3 regions of the Weizmannia sp. FSL W8-0401 genome follow, and region 3 is predicted to be linked to each of the others. Evidence: predicted binding sites of a transcription regulator. Region 3 holds the regulator's gene; each other region holds the start of a gene.
What was found. Region 3 encodes CtsR, which represses protease genes until heat stress. Its sites were predicted from a motif close to ATGGTCAATAAAGGTCAAACA; they were not measured.
Positions count from the first base shown of each region.

Region 1: the regulator CtsR is predicted to act here: its motif matches at 2,054-2,074, upstream of clpP (ATP-dependent Clp endopeptidase proteolytic subunit ClpP).
Region 2: the regulator CtsR is predicted to act here: its motif matches at 3,739-3,759, upstream of NSU00_RS05035 (ATP-dependent Clp protease ATP-binding subunit).

Region 1 covers NZ_JBBPAG010000001.1:898,044-903,436, forward strand. The annotation lists gene whiA (DNA-binding protein WhiA) at 1-902, shown strand, start outside; gene NSU00_RS04100 (HPr family phosphocarrier protein) at 1,013-1,282, shown strand; gene clpP (ATP-dependent Clp endopeptidase proteolytic subunit ClpP) at 1,364-1,954, opposite strand; tRNA gene NSU00_RS04110 (tRNA-Arg) at 2,195-2,266, shown strand; gene NSU00_RS04115 (Rpn family recombination-promoting nuclease/putative transposase) at 2,552-3,466, shown strand; one part of gene NSU00_RS04120 (IS3 family transposase) at 3,744-4,663, opposite strand; one part of gene NSU00_RS04120 (IS3 family transposase) at 4,663-4,906, opposite strand.
Region 2 covers NZ_JBBPAG010000001.1:1,081,096-1,086,488, reverse strand. The annotation lists gene ptsP (phosphoenolpyruvate--protein phosphotransferase) at 1-254, opposite strand, end outside; gene NSU00_RS05060 (phosphocarrier protein HPr) at 254-520, opposite strand; gene NSU00_RS05055 (hypothetical protein) at 921-1,115, opposite strand; gene NSU00_RS05050 (YkvS family protein) at 1,282-1,470, shown strand; gene NSU00_RS05045 (CPBP family intramembrane glutamic endopeptidase) at 1,718-2,335, shown strand; gene NSU00_RS05040 (YkvI family membrane protein) at 2,429-3,463, opposite strand; gene NSU00_RS05035 (ATP-dependent Clp protease ATP-binding subunit) at 3,991-5,393, shown strand, end outside.
Region 3 covers NZ_JBBPAG010000001.1:106,219-111,611, reverse strand. The annotation lists gene NSU00_RS00565 (protein arginine kinase) at 1-641, opposite strand, end outside; gene NSU00_RS00560 (UvrB/UvrC motif-containing protein) at 641-1,186, opposite strand; gene NSU00_RS00555 (CtsR family transcriptional regulator) at 1,206-1,670, opposite strand; gene NSU00_RS00550 (hypothetical protein) at 1,960-2,106, shown strand; gene NSU00_RS00545 (transposase family protein) at 2,511-3,821, opposite strand; gene NSU00_RS00540 (transposase) at 5,015-5,393, shown strand, end outside.

The DNA.
Region 1 (5,393 bases), 790 kb from region 3:
ATTGCTGCGTGAGATCCGAATTATCGGCACTGATCCGGATGAACGGATCTTTATCTTTTTCCAACAAGGTGCTGGTTGTCAATGTGCAGACGGAAAATGCCGCCATTGCCCGGCGGATTTACGTCCTTGTAAAAAGATTATATGATGTCCCGGTGGAATTATTAGTCAGGAAAAAAATGCGCCTGAAAAAAAACAATGTCTACATTGTCAGGCTGAAGGCCCGGGCAAAAGAAATATTGGAAGATTTGCATATTCTCGGTGAACATTTTACCTTTACCCGGAACATTTCCCCGGAACTGCTGAAGAAGAAGTGCTGCAAACGCTCCTATTTGCGCGGGGCTTTTCTGGCGGGCGGATCCGTTAACAACCCGGAAACTTCCTCTTATCATTTGGAAATTTCCTCCCAATACAAAGAGCACAACGATGCACTATGCCGCCTGATGAACGGGTTTCATTTAAACAGCAAAACGCTTGAAAGAAAAAAAGGATATATTACGTATTTAAAAGAAGCGGAAAAGATTACGGAATTTCTCAATATTATCGGCGCCCATCATGCCCTGCTCCGGTTTGAAGATGTCCGGATTGTCCGGGATATGCGCAATTCCGTCAACCGGCTCGTCAATTGCGAAACGGCCAATTTGAATAAAACGATCGGGGCGGCCCTCCGCCAAGTGGAAAATATCCGCTATATTGAAGAAACGGTCGGCCTTGACGCACTGCCGGAGAAATTGCGCGAGATTGCAGTATTGCGCGTGAACCATCAGGATGTGACGTTGAAGGAACTCGGCGAAATGGTGTCCGGCGGGCATATCAGCAAATCCGGCATCAATCACCGGCTCCGCAAAATCGATGAAATTGCCGAAAAACTGCGGGCAAACGGGCCTGCCAATAAAAATTCATAATGGGTGCCAAAAATTAATCATGTAAGATGGATAGGTTTAAAAAGTATAAAGACGGGGGGCGTATTGGCAGAAGGCGCCCCTGTCCTGCTACTTGAAAGGAGAGGGTTATCGTGATCGAAAAACAATTGGAAGTGAAATTAAAATCCGGTTTGCAGGCGCGCCCTGCAGCCCAATTTGTCCAGGAAGCCACCCGCTTTTCATCGGAAATTTTTCTTGAAAAAGAAGGAAGAAAGGTAAATGCAAAAAGCATTATGGGGCTGATGACCCTTGCTGCGGGCCACGGGGAAACTGTTACGCTGAGCGTGGACGGGAGCGATGAAGAAGAAGCTTTTGAACACTTGGCAAACTATATTGAAGGGAAAGAAAAACTTCCGTCCTGATGTAAGCGCATGCGGACGTCAGCCTGCGGGTTTTTCAAACACAGCACAAGGCCGCCCGTTTGCGGACGGCCTTGTTCAATCTTATTTCAATTCTTTTTTTGTCATAATATGGTCAATCAAACCATATTCTTTTGCTTTTTCCGCGCTCATGAAGTTATCGCGGTCTGTATCCCTTTCGATCACTTCAATCGGCTGGCCGGTATGGTCGGACAAAATTTTGTTTAATTTCGCGCGCGTGTACAAAATATGTTTTGCCGCGATTTCAATTTCTGTTGCCTGGCCTTGGGCGCCGCCTAATGGTTGGTGAATCATCACTTCGCTGTTCGGCAGGGCATAACGTTTCCCTTTCGTGCCGGCGGTCAACAGCACGGAGCCCATTGATGCAGCCATCCCGACGCAAATCGTTTGCACGTCCGGTTTGATGATCTGCATGGTGTCATAAATGGCAAGGCCCGCAGTGACACTCCCGCCAGGACTGTTAATATAAAGATAAATATCTTTTTCAGGGTTTTCCGCTTCCAGGAACAAAAGCTGGGAAACAATCGAGTTGGAAACATTGTCGTCAATCGCGCTGCCAAGCATAATAATCCGGTCTTTTAACAGGCGGGAATAAATGTCGTATGCGCGTTCCCCGCGGTTTGTTTGTTCAATTACTGTGGGAATTAAATTCATATTGAGTATCCTCCTTCTTCTCTTCGGATGGTCCATCATATGCTATATCATGGATGTTAAAGGAATTATTCTCCATCCTTATGTACTGATCATACAATATTGGTCAATGAAGGTCAAAAGAATTGCCTTCACCTGAACTACAATACCCATCATAACCAAATTCCGATAAAATAAAACCAAAAAGGGGCTTGCTTTTTTGTTCATTGTCCTTTATAATCTATTATTGTTGAATCACTTATTGCCCTCGTGGTGCAAAGGATAGCACGTGAGATTCCGGTTCTCAAAATGTGGGTTCGATTCCTGCCGAGGGCGTTTTCTAAAAACTGAACAATTAGCTTAAAATTTTTTAAAACCCTTGATACGACTGCATTTGCAGTCGTTTTTCTTTTTCTCTGAATGTGAAAAAATAATGCAACAATCGATTGAATTTTTCACCGATTTTGCACTACAAATCTCATTCATTGCGCCACCTGCGACATTTCGTTCATAGTGCCATATATTCAGGTTTTGAACAGTTTCTGTATAAATCATGGAACTTGAAAAACGAACGTTTGTCCTTTATAATAAAACTGAAAAATAAGAAAAGAGGTGTTGCCATTGGAACTGGTAATGGAAAAGAAAACCGGTTACAATGTACATGATCGTTTGTTTAAGGAGCTGATCCAAAACTTTTTTCAGGAGTTTATGGAGGCGTTTTTCCCGGATGTGTCAGCGGATCTCGACTACCGCCGGGTGAGGTTTTTGTCGCAGGAACAGTTTACGGACTTTCCGGACGGTGAACAAAAACGGGTTGATATCCTTGCCGAAACGAAGGTAAAAGGGAAAGACACCGTGATTCTCATCCATGTAGAGCCGCAGTCGTATTACGAGAAACCCTTTCCTGAACGCATGTTTCGTTATTATATGATGATCAGTCTCCGGCACCAGAAACCGGTATTGCCGATTGCCGTTTTCAGTTATGAGGAGAAAACAGAAACCCCTGATACATACACCTTTGCGTTCCACAACATTGAAATTCTTCGTTTTCACTATTTATCCATTCATCTGATGAAACAAAATTGGAGAAATTATATCCGGAGCAACAACCCTGTTGCCGCGGCATTATTAAGCAAAATGGGGTATACAGAAAAAGAACGGGTGCAGGTCAAACTGGAGTTTCTGCGGATGCTGGCACGCATGGAACTCGACCCTGCAAAAATGTGGCTGTTACACGGTTTCTTTGATTATTATTTAAAACTGAACGAAAAAGAGGAGGCGGAAGTGATGGAAAACATTAAGATGCTGGACCCGGACGAAGCAGAGCAAGTATTAAAATTGCCGAATTCCTATTTTGATCGTGGGTATAAGAAGGGGAAAGAGGAAGGCAGAGAAGAAGGTGAAGAAAGGTTAAGAAGATTTATTGTCAACTTGTTAAAAAATCAAGTGGATGTGAAGGTCATTGCCCAAGCATCTGGCTTGAGTGAAGACGAGATCATGAAGATCAAAAGGAAGATAGAGAGGGAAAAGCCTTGAACCCGAGTTATGACGAGACGGAGCAAGTATTAAAGCTGCCAAATTCTTACTTTGACCGCGGGTGGATTTAAGTCAATATTTTGGACACCAATAAGTGAAATTTAATTTTGATCTCATGCCATATTTTTCATGACTGCTGGTCGCTTGACATGGAGCCTCTGCGGGCGTGGTGTTATGCGAAGGGCGAAAGGGGCAATGATTTCTTTCGCATGGCAAACAAGCCTACCACGCCCCGCCACTCCATGTAAAGCGGATGCTTGTAAAATTGTGAAGAGCACTACGCTGCCCCTTTGATACTGTCTTCTGTTTCTTGTGGCGTCATATAGCCCAGGCAGCTATGAATCCGTTTCCGATTGTACCAGCCTTCTATAAATTCGAATAAGGCTCTTCTGGCAGCTTGAAAGTTCAAATAGTTGATTCTATAGATCTCTTCCTTTTTCAGAATTGCATGGAAAGACTCAATGCAGGCGTTATCGTATGGGCAACCTTTTTTACTGAAGGAGTGTTTGAACTGCTTCTTTTCCATGTATTCTGCAAATTTCTCGCTTGTATACTGGGATCCCAAATCAGAATGCAAGATCAATCCCGGACCTGGACGTTGTGCCTGATAAGCGTTTTCTACTGCCTTTAAAGCCAGTTCAGTCGTCATGTGGCGGTCAAAAGCGTAACCGACAATCTTTCTGGAATGTAAATCCATTACGGAAGCCAGGTAGCACCAACCGTCTCTCAAAGTATGAATGTACGTAATATCCGTAACCCATTTCTCGTTGATGGTTGTCGTTGAGAAGTCCTGGTTCAGCAGGTTATCGTGTTCTTCCATCTTGCCCTTATTGGAATGGGGACGGTACTTTTTTCTGATAATGGAATAAATGCCTGCAGCCTTCATCAAACGCTGAACCCGTTTCAGGCTGACTTTGAGCCCTTCTTTTTCAAGCATATGGCGGATCTTCGGCGCTCCGTACCTCTGCTTGCTTTCCGTATGGATTTTTCGTATTCTGTCTGTCAACTCCCGGTTTTCCCGTTTTGTTTTTGACTCTTTTTTTTGTTTGGATTGATAGTAGGTACTTCTCGGCACGCCAAGGACCGTACACATGGTTTTAAGGTCATAATGGTGTTTGGCTCTTATCTCGTCAATCATGGATATAACAGTGGTTTGATCTACTTCTTTGCGAATATGGCCATAGCTTTTTTTAAGATTTCGTTTTCCTCTTTCAGCCGGTGCAATTCTTTTTGCAGGTTCAGAAATTCTTCCGGGGTAAAAGAGCTCCCGTCATCCAGCTTAACCGGTTTTTGTTTTCTGATCCATTTGTAGATTGTCGTTTCAGACAGGCCATATTCGCTGCAGATCTGTTTTACTGGTGTTCCAGTTTGATAAAGCTCAACCACCATTTCCTTAAATTCAGCATGATAACTTTTACGTTTTTCGCTTGTGTTACCCATATCAGGACACATCCCTTCGTTAATATTATATTTCACTAAAGGGTGTCCATGAAACTATACTAGCATCACGGGTATAAAAAGGGGAAAGAGGAAGGAAGAAAAGAAGAAAGAGAAGAAGGTGAACAAAGGTTAAGAAGATTTATTATCAACTTGTTAAAAAATCAAGTGGATGTAAAAGTCATTGCCCAAGCATTCGGCTTGAGTGAAGACGAGATCATGAAAATCAAAAGGCAGATAGAGAGGGAAAAGCCTTGAATACGGGTTATGACGAAACAGAACTAGTATTGAAGCTGACGAATTTTTATTTTGATTTCGCGAATATATGAAATAAAATAAATGCACACCATTGCGAACAGGCTCTCAGGGCGATAGCGACCCGCAATGCATTGAAAAAACGGCCGGCCTGAGTCAGCAGGGGTGCCGTTCAAGCGGTCGTTAGCGGGGTATGATGTCTGTTACAATCCGGCAAATCCGGAGAGTGGCAGGC
Region 2 (5,393 bases), 970 kb from region 3:
TCCGGATCTTCCAAAACGAGCAAATGCGCATCAAAGATCGCTGCTTTGTCCGCCCCCAGCGCCTTCATTGCATGCTCCCTGATCGCCTGCAGTTCAGACTTGGATTCAGACACAGCAGCATTAAAGCGTTTCACTTCATCTGAAACATTCTGGACAGGCCTTTTTTCAAAAGACAAATCCGGTTCTACCAGACGATATGCTTTTGCGATGGCAATCCCGTTGGATGCTGCTATACCTTTTAAAATGGTTGACATTATTCGCCCAGACCCTCTTTTTTCATTAATTCAGCCAGAGCGTTCAATGCATCTTGTGCATCGTTGCCTTCTGCAGAAATGGTAATATCGGCGCCTTTGCCGATTCCAAGGGACATAACCCCCATGATCGATTTCAGGTTCACTTTCTTATCCTTATACTGCAATTGGATATCTGAATCGAATTTGCTTGCCGTTTGTACGAGCAATGTAGCAGGACGTGCGTGGATTCCTGTATCTGCTGTTACTTTAAATTGTTTTTCAGCCATGGGTAGAACGACTCCTTTTCTATAATATAATATAGTTCTAAAAATAATGCACTGTACATTTTTCGTCAATATTATCAACCATCTTCATACAAATGACAAATTTTGCAAACGGGGGGGTTGAAAAAAGCCGCAGCGATGCCGGGACTCCTGCAAACACCGTTCATCCCCGGCTATTCAGCAGGCTGCTCCCTCAAAGTCTGCGCGGCCCATCCGTGCCAAAAACATGCCTCGCCCGAAACCGGGAACACGCATGTCCCCGGCCGGAGCAAAAAATGACAAATTTTGCACAGTGCGGGAAAAACAAAATCCCCGTAATAGAATAACATGCCTTTCCAAATAAAACAATCATTAGAGTTGACTTCATTTTGCTTAAAAATGCACAAAATTATGCATGCCCCGGTCAGATTTCCGGCTCATCCAAATAAATATAGCGGACATGACCGCCGCGCAGTGCAATGCCCCTAAAATGCTTAAAGTCTTCCTCGGCAACAAGCACTTTCCAGAAGTCCATAAAATCTTCACGGCTGACGAATAATTCTTCGATTTCCCTGTTGCGAAGCCGGTTGATTTCCTGTCTGAATTCTTCTTCCGACATACGACCACCCCACCCAGTATTGTACCACATTCTTCCTGCCGCCTTCTTGTTTGCTTCCGGGATTTTTTTAAAGAGGCCCGATTTGTATTTTTCCGTTCTTTTCGCCTTGAACTTTTCAGAAAAATAGTGCAAACTGGTTACAATACTTTCTTACGGGGGGACCGCAATGAAAAAAGCACAAATTGGTGACATCATTGAATTTAAAGACGGGCTTCAAGGGATTGTCGAAAAGGTGAACGAGAACTCGGTCATCGTGGATTTAACCTATATGGAAAACTATCAGGAACTGGAACTTGATGAAAAAACAGTGGTAAACCATAAAAATTATCAGGTTATCCATTCGGCTTTGCGTTAATTTAAACGCTTACCGCGCAGTAAAAAAACCGGCACATGCCGGTTTTTTTACTTCCATTTCCATGATTGTGAATTTTTTAACATTATTTTCCCGGATACCTTTTTCCCCGTTTCTCTGCTAAAATATTCAATGTATTTTTGTTTGGCCCAATGCCGCGAAGGCCGGACTGCGGGGCCGGATCTCTTTTTTGGCCCTTCCCGGCTTTTTGGCCGGCGGTTTTCGAACTTAAGAAAGGAGCGCATTGGCGGTGGCAAAAAACATGGTGGATACAAAGCTTCTCGGAAGTATCTTGATCGCCCACCTTCTGCTATATATTACGTTCCGGGATATCTCTGTTTTTTGGTATTTATATTCCGGAGCGATGCTGTTTTTGATCAGTTACACGGTTTTCCTTGGAAAATCAGAAAAACACGAAAAGCTTCCGTACCTTCAATTGCTGCTGTATGGCATCTTTTCGGGTTTTCTTCTCTATATTATTTTCAGAATTGGCAATACGGTTCTCGGTTTTTTGCCGGGCGGGCTTGACAACGAAGTCGCCCGCGCATACAGGCGCTTTTCGCCCGAAACTTTCTGGCATTACTTAGCACTTGTCCTGATCCTCATTCCCGGGGAAGAAATTTTTTGGCGTTCGTTTGTTCAGACCCGGCTCATGAAAAGAATGGAAGCAAAATATGCCATTTTGATTTCCGCCGTATTGAACGCATCCGTTTATTTTTACTGCGGATTAAAAATCATGGTCATTGCCGCTTTTGCCGGTTCGATTTTCTGGGGGCTGCTGTATGCAAAGAAACGGAGCCTGCCCGCGCAAATTTTGTCGCATCTTACCTTTGATTTGCTGCTTGTCGTCTTCCTGCCGATTTTTTAAGCAGGGGACGGCTTTTTTTCTGCATTTCTCCGCCATAAATAGTTGTTGCGCTGCACAACAACCGCGCAAAGCTGTTTTTATGGCGTTCACCTGTCACCCCCGGATCGTCTTTATCCCGAGCGCCATCATAAAAACAAGGCTGAAATAACCGAACAACGGATATAAAACCGAGAGCAGCGGGCCGTAATGCAAGCTGCTGATCAGCAGAATGGCGGAAAAAATCAACCCGTACAGCAAACCGCTTTTCATCGGCATATATTTTTGCATTTGCCGCTCAAGCCCGTAGGCATCCCCGATAATAGAAGTGAAAATTTCCCCGAAAATCAGCAGAACATAAATAAAGTAAATGCCCGGAAAACTCGCTTTCACAATATGCGCCATCGGAATCTCCACTTTGGCAACGTCTGGCAGCGTAACCAGTGACAAATGGCTGGAAATCAGGATGAGCGTTAAAAACAGCCCACCCAGTATCCCGCCTGCACGGACGACTTCCTTATCTTTCACTTCCGCCGCAACCGGGACAAGCACCGCCTGCGCGAGCGCCAAATTCAAAGCCGCATAGGAAAGGGCACGGAGAAGGGCACGGGGCATATCAACACTTTCCGGCCGGGCCATAAGCGCCTGAATAAATCCGGGTGACTGGACGGACTGCGACAAAAGGAGAAAATTAAACAAAAGCATCAAAGGCACGACAAACGTGTTGACGCCAAGCAGCCCCTTGATGCCAAAGCACATGACAAAAAAGGCGAGCAGCACCGTCAATAAAATCCCTGTCCCCCTGCCAACACGGAGCTGTTCCTCGAAAACAGCACCCGCACCGGACAGCATGACGCCACAGACCCCGAATAGCATGGCCATCATCATCACATTCACGAAACCGGCCGCTTTTTTGCCAAATAAATACCGGTTTAAGGTTTCATAGGAATCCGCATGTAAATCGATCGCTTTTTCCATCATTTTTGTGCCAAAGAAAATAAATAAAAACCCTGAAAGGCAGATGGCAAGCAATCCATACAGCCCAAACTGTGTAAAAAAAACGGTAATTTCTTTCCCTGTTGCAAACCCTGCCCCGATCACCGTTCCAATATATACGGCTGCGATTTGGACAGCAAAGCCCCACTTATTCAACGCCTGCACCCCTTTAAGAAAAAATAAGACAACCTACCGTCTCCGTTACTATCCTATGTTCCGCTTTCTTAAAATAGCCCGACCGGTTCATTTCCGCCGCTAAAAAATTGGTCAAAAAAAGTCAAAAAAACCCTTTACAAACAAAAAAAGTTGTCATATACTATAGGCAAAGGTCAAAGTTAGTCAATTATAAGATGGTGCCATTGGCCGATAGCGCAAATGACAAATGCAGATCTTTTGATTTTCGGGCCGCGCAGTTGTATCATGATATTAGAAAGGTCAAAAATAGTCAAAAGGTGACTCGCAGATGCCGTTTCCTATTTTCAGCACAAGACAAATGACTTTGCCTTTCTACTGTAATGGCCAAAATGCATCAAAGGGGTGCATGCAAAAGATTTGCATCTTGTGAAATTTTGAGCTATACTGATTTCCAATTAAGGTCAAAGCAAATCAAAGCGCTTTGATTGTTTTTCAATCTCATTAGTCAAAGATAGTCAAAATCAAACCGATCAAAGGAGGAATGTTTGATGTTATGTGACAAATGCCATCAAAACGAAGCGACGATCGGGATGCATATAAATGTGAACGGAAACCAAAAAACATTGAATCTGTGCCAGTCCTGCTACCAAAAAGAACGGGCAAAATTCGAAAACAACTGGGGAGGCATGTTTATGAATAACGGATTTGGAAACTTCGGATTCGGAGGATTCAACGACCTCTTTAACCAAATGAATGCCAACGGGTTCCAGCCAAACGGCGTGAAACAAACCGTACAAACGCAAACACAAGGCGGCGGCAGCGGACTACTTGACCAGTTTGGCCGCAACCTGACCGCTGCTGCACGGGCCGGGCAAATTGACCCTGTCATCGGCCGTGATGAAGAAATCGCCCGCGTCATTGAAATCTTAAACCGGCGCAATAAAAACAACCCGGTGTTAATCGGCGAACCGGGCGTCGGGAAAACCGCCATTGCAGAAGGGCTCGCTTTAAAAATTGCCGAAAAACAGGTTCCGGCAAAACTGCGGCATAAAGAAGTTTACTTGCTCGATGTGGCTTCGCTTGTCGCAAACACGGGAATCCGCGGCCAATTTGAAGAACGGATGAAAAAATTGATTGCCGAACTGGAACAACGGAAAAACGTGCTTCTGTTTATTGACGAAATTCACCTGCTTGTCGGCGCAGGTTCTGCAGAAGGTTCGATGGACGCAGGCAATATTTTGAAACCGGCGCTTGCCCGCGGCGAAATCCAGGTTATCGGCGCGACCACTTTGAAAGAATACCGGCAAATTGAAAAAGATGCCGCACTTGAACGGCGTTTCCAACCGGTACAGGTCAATGAACCAAGCCCCGAAGAAACCGTCATGATTTTGCGCGGCTTAAAAGACCGGTATGAAAACTACCACCACGTTTCCTATACCGATGAAGCGATTGAAGCTTGTGCGAAGTTGTCGCACCGCTACATCCAAGACCGCTTCCTGCCGGATAAGGCGATCGACCTGATGGATGAAGCCGGTTCGAAATTGAACCTGACGATTGCGGTTCCGAGCAAAGAAGATATTCAAAAACGGCTTGCTGAAATTGCGCAGGAAAAACAAGCTGCGCTTGCAACGGAAAACTATGAAAAGGCAGCCGAACTGAAAAAAGAAGAACAAAAACTGAACGAGCTGGCTGCTTCCGGACAAACCGAAGCCAAACCGGTTGTCGATGTCACGCAAATTCAGGAAATCGTCGAAAAGAAAACGGGTATTCCGGTCGGCAAACTCGAAGCGGATGAAGCGAAAAAACTGCAGCATCTGGAAGAAAACCTCGCTAAAAAAGTGATCGGCCAGGATGAAGCGGTCCGGAAAGTGGCAAAAGCAATCCGCCGTTCGCGTGCCGGCCTGAAAGCGAAAAGCCGCCCGATCGGTTCGTTCCTGTTCGTCGGCCCGAC
Region 3 (5,393 bases):
CTTCCTTCGCCATATATTCCTCTTACCACCAAACCAAGCTGATGAATCGCCGGAATGATTTGTTTAATTTGCTGTGTCAGCACAAGCCCCGGCAAATGCATCATGGCCGATGCGCGGATGCCTGTTCCGACATTCGTCGGGCAGCTGGTTAAGTAACCGAGCGTTTCATCAAAAGCATAATCGGCCCCATTTTCAATCAGGTCATCAAGCTGATTGGCTTTCTGAAGCGTTTCATGCAATTGAAGCCCCGGAGAAAGACATTGTATGCGTAAATGATCTTCCTCATTTATCATAATACTAATATCTTCGCCGCTTGACAAAATAACTGCCCCGTCACCCGATTCTTCGGCAAGCTGCGGGCTGATCAGGTGTTTCTCCACAAGCACCCTTTTTTCGAGCGGTTTTAATTCATCCATTTTTAAAAATTCAACCTGCAGTTCAGCCGGAAAATGATTCCGGGCGATATCCTGGATTATTTTCATAATTTCCCTTGCTTCCTCGGTACTAAACAAGGACGGGAACCGGAAATTTTTTAAATTTCTTGCCAGACGGACACGTGAGGTCAGTACAATTTCCGATTCAGGCCCCTGCTCGTTCATCCAGGAACTGGACGCTTCGTGCAAAAAATGTTCCAAAGACATTACTGCTCCCCTCCTTTAGCTTGAGAAGAACCTTCAAGTGCACGAATTTGATCGCGGAGTTCTGCTGCTTTTTCAAATTCTTCCTGGCTGATGGCTTCCTGCAACGCCGCCTTTAGTTCCTGCAGTTTCTTCTTTGTGTAAATGGCACCGCCAATCCGTGCCGGTATTTTTCCTTCATGCGCAACGTTGCCGCCGTGGAGGCGCTGCAAAATCGGGACAAGCTGGTGCTGAAACGTCTCATAGCAATGCGGGCAGCCTAACCGGCTCGTATTTAAAAACCGGGTCAATGTCATCCCGCAATGGCTGCAGCGAAGCACATCCGGGTCAGGCGCTGTTTCCTGTTTGAAAAGTTGGATGGCCGGGTCAAAATTAAAAAGGCCCGCGAGCAAATTATCGAAGGAAAAGCTTTTTCCCCAATCCGATGAAAACTTTTCCCCTTTCTCCTGCGCGCACTTTTCGCAAAGATGGAATTCCGTTTTCACACCGTTTATAATTTTTGTAAAATGCATGGTTGCCGGCCTTTCATTGCATTCCTGGCAAATCACAGCATACTCACCTCTATTGTTACTTGTATTTTAAGGTTGTTAACATGGATTTCAACATTCTGGCACGCAGTTCATCCCGTTCCGGCAACTGGATGTAGAGCACGGAGCGGTCCATCACGCTGAGCATGATTTTTGCCTCCCGCCTTGAGATCACCTCTTCTTCAACGAGCCGGAGAATGATGGCTTCCGCATTGGACTGGGAGATGACATTGCCGATATGCACGAGCAGCTGGTCAATCAGTTCCGCATCGCTTTCAGGCCGCACTTTCATGATCCGGATATAACCGCCGCCGCCCCTTTTACTTTCAACAATATACCCTCTTTCAATCGTAAACCGCGTATTGATGACATAATTGATTTGTGAAGGGACACATTGGAACTTATCGGCAATCTCATTGCGTTTTATTTCAAGAATTTCTTTTTCATTCAGTTCCAGAATCCGTTTTAAATATTCCTCTATGATATCAGATATATTTTTCATCAAAGCCACCTCCTGACACTGTCTTTTGACTTTGACTATATTTGACTATAATTATACAGGATTCCCCCGCAAAAATGCAACAGAACAACCCGCCCAATTTTAATTTTTCGGGTAATCTGATTATAATATGAAGATCGGAAATTGATCAGACAACAATTTACTTGACGCTTGCATACTGAAAGTAACATAACTTCAACTTTTTTGAATTTTTTTACCCCGAGAATTGCGATATTACAAAACCCTTATAATCCATGGATTTGAAAAAGAGGTTAATGACTACCCCGTTCGTGCCATGTGGAATCCCACCCTGGCAGTAATCGTATTCCAACATGAAAGCATTGAGAAATTATGCCGGAAGCTCTCCCATAATGGCCAATTAAGGGAGGTGTGTGGATTTGAAGGGCAGGTTCCGCCTTCATATGCCTATCGCGATTTCTAAAATTTTTAATCCGTGACGAAGAAATGCCTGATAAAATGTTTGGACTTTGGTGGAACAGCTCATTGAACAGTTGCCGGGTTTTGCTAAGCATTTGGCCACCGATAGCAAGGCAATTCCATCGTTTTCTAAACATCCGAACAAGAACGAAACCGAGGACGGGCATCGAGATCTGGATGCAAATAACAGCCAGAAAACTTACAGTGGTGTGCAGTTCTGAAGAGTAAATTCATCAATTTTTAGATGTTTTATGATAAAATGACTTATCCACATTTAGAAAATTTTTCCATCTATTTTTTCTGCTTTCAAAGTCAAAAAGAGCCGAATTTGCAAATTTCTTTTTTAAAATTGTGGATAACTTCAAAAAAACCTTTTTTTACATCACATCCTTTGCTATAATATAACCATTAAGTAAACCTTACTTGTATTGGCTTACTTAAATGGGTGAAATCCTCGTCTGTTAAAATACGTGTCCGAAACGATTCCAACAGATTTGAGGATTTTTCTTTTGCCGTTTTTTTGAGTGCTTTTAAGATTGACGAACCTTTTTCAAACAGCTGTCTAATAATATCTGTTATTTGAACTAATAAATAATGATTTTTCATGGCTGTGTAGTTTTGGCTATTGGCATGTTCTATATTGTAACGATTATTTTTTTGTTCGTTAAATCCTTGATTTTCAATCTTCCAGCGGCTTCTTCCTGCAGCGATGAGTCGTTCCACGTTCTTTTTCGTGATTTTAATATCCGTTATAAATACATACTCTTTCGATTTCCCATCCTCTGTTTTCATTGTGGCCTCCATCAGATTGACCGTTCTGTCTTTGTAGGCAATATCATTCACCCAAACTAATGAATTCTGATCCTTACTTTGTTCCAGCTCTTTTATTGCCTTAAACTCCGTCGAGATACTTTTAATTCTCCCTTCCTTAAATCTGCATATATATTTCCATTTGTGCGCCCTGCACAGATTAAATACCGTTTCACATGCATAGAGACTATCTCCCAAGATACAAATCGGTAGTCTTTTAAATATTTTTTTTATTTTCTTTGCCAGCCTGTCGAAGGCTTTTAATTCACAATCTTGCTTAGAAACATTTTCTGATTCATTTTCGATAAATTCGGAGGCAATACTGAAGACCATATCCCCCACGACAAGCTTGGCTTCAAGTACATGGTGCATATAAAGTACGTTCGTTTCTCCTGTTTCTTTATTTGTATATGCCCGTCTCAGGCAGTGTTTACAATGTTTCTCATGAAAGGTGTGTAATCCAGTTCCATCAATGATGACACCCCAGTACTTTCCTTCAATTCGATAAGACTCGAGAGACCTTTTTTTCAATAATTCTTTAATCATATACGTTCTAATTTTTTCTAATTCATTTACATCTAAGCCAGATAAAAAGTCGTTAATTGTATCATAATGTGGAAGTTCTTCAAGAGAATCTAAGCCTAACACCTTCCCTACATTTTTAATACATTCTTCTTTATTAAAACTCTCACTCATGTTTCTCATGGATTTTAGGCCGGTCATATTTTTCAACATCATCGTAAATAAAAGGACCTCTGGACCATAAGTGATATAGCTTTGATGTCGGTGGTCTGCTACCTTTTTTAGGTTATTCATCAGGTCTTTGAAAAAATGCTTCTGAATTTTAAGGAACTCGAAAAAATAATTTGCTTCTTTTTCACGATTTCTTTTTTCTTTTCTAGTAACCAAAATAAAAACCCCCTCAAAACAGCCAAGTTTAATTAGGGCTTGCTGAACGAATCAAATTTTAGCTTGTATTCGACTTGTCACTAAGCCATGCCAAAATATTCGTCCAGCAAGCTCTAATTATTTAAATTATTACATATTTAGCCGCATTTTTGGGGGGGGAATAGTTAAATTATCACGAAAAATTTTTACTCCTCAGAGCTGCAGTGGTGTGACAAGAGATGGAAAACTGTGGCAAAAAATTGTAAAATGGTTTGGCCACAAACCGCATCTGGTGGTAAACGCAGCATACGAGTTACCGGTAACATTAAGTGGAAAAGAGAATACAACAGACGTAGAGCTGTAGAGCGTGTGAACAGTCGGCTTGATACTTCGTTCGGCTTTGAGCTTAATACGATTTGGGGAATAGCCAACATAAAGCTGTGTTGTGGGCTGGCATTCTGTGTCATGTTAGCCATGTCTTTAGGTCAGATCAAAGAAAAACCCGTCTAAAAAAATAAAAAACCTCATTTTTTAACTGATCCACATACAGGAAATTAATTTTAAAAGGAGATTATGGATGTTGGAATTTGTGGACCCTTTTCAGGATACATTTTTATATTTCTGTATTTATCTGTTAAAAGTATGTTTTTGGATATACAAGAACTACTTATACGGCAGCACATATAAATTTATCTGACAATTTTATTTTCAATGATGTTTTATTTGTACTGAAAGAAAAAATGCCAACATCGCAAATAGTTTTAAATGAAATACACACTGAATTTTTGAGTCAATAATTAATAGAATCCTCCAAAGGCGCCCTTAGCAGATTTTCGGGCACCTTTTTATTTCAAACTTCTATTTTACTTTAGAGCCCTTGCCAAAATGCTATATCCCCTGAAACTGTAAGCAGTCAGACAATTAAAGGTCGTTGATTTATTCCACTAAAGAAAAAAGACGTTTGTAGGAACATTATGACAAATGTAAAAAGAAATTGTGAGTTTTTGATTTTAATGGGGTAAATTTATTTATTATAAGTGTCTAAATTTTTCCACTTTGGTCGGTTTTAGGCGGGTTTCAATAGATTAAGCTACTCATTCCTGTGGTAAATATTGTAAAACGGAAAAGGATGATTTTTTTGAAAAAAAAAAGAGCCATGAAAGCCACTCCTTTGTTAAGATATAAGTACGACCAAATATCCAGGGAGTGATTTCATGACTATTTCTATTCTAACACAAACCAGAGACTTTTCAATACAACAAAATTTGATTCCCCACAATTGGCAAGACTATGCCGATATACCATTTGTCATTCCAGCCATGTGTTTCCCTTGGGAGATTTTTAAGCCGATTGAACGAGAATACTACACCCTTTTATATTTGCACCTAAAAAATGAAAGAGCACATGATCCTTCTAATGAAATACAACCGGCACTATTTTCAATAACGGAGGAAGAAGACAAGTCTGCGTCTTCATTATTTCATCTCCCTTCCACTGGGAGAAAACCGCATCCTTTCATGCCCTTTTTTCGTGCTTTTGAACTGGCCTCTTTACAGTATATTGAAGTGATGGTGGAGAGTGTCTATTTGCAAG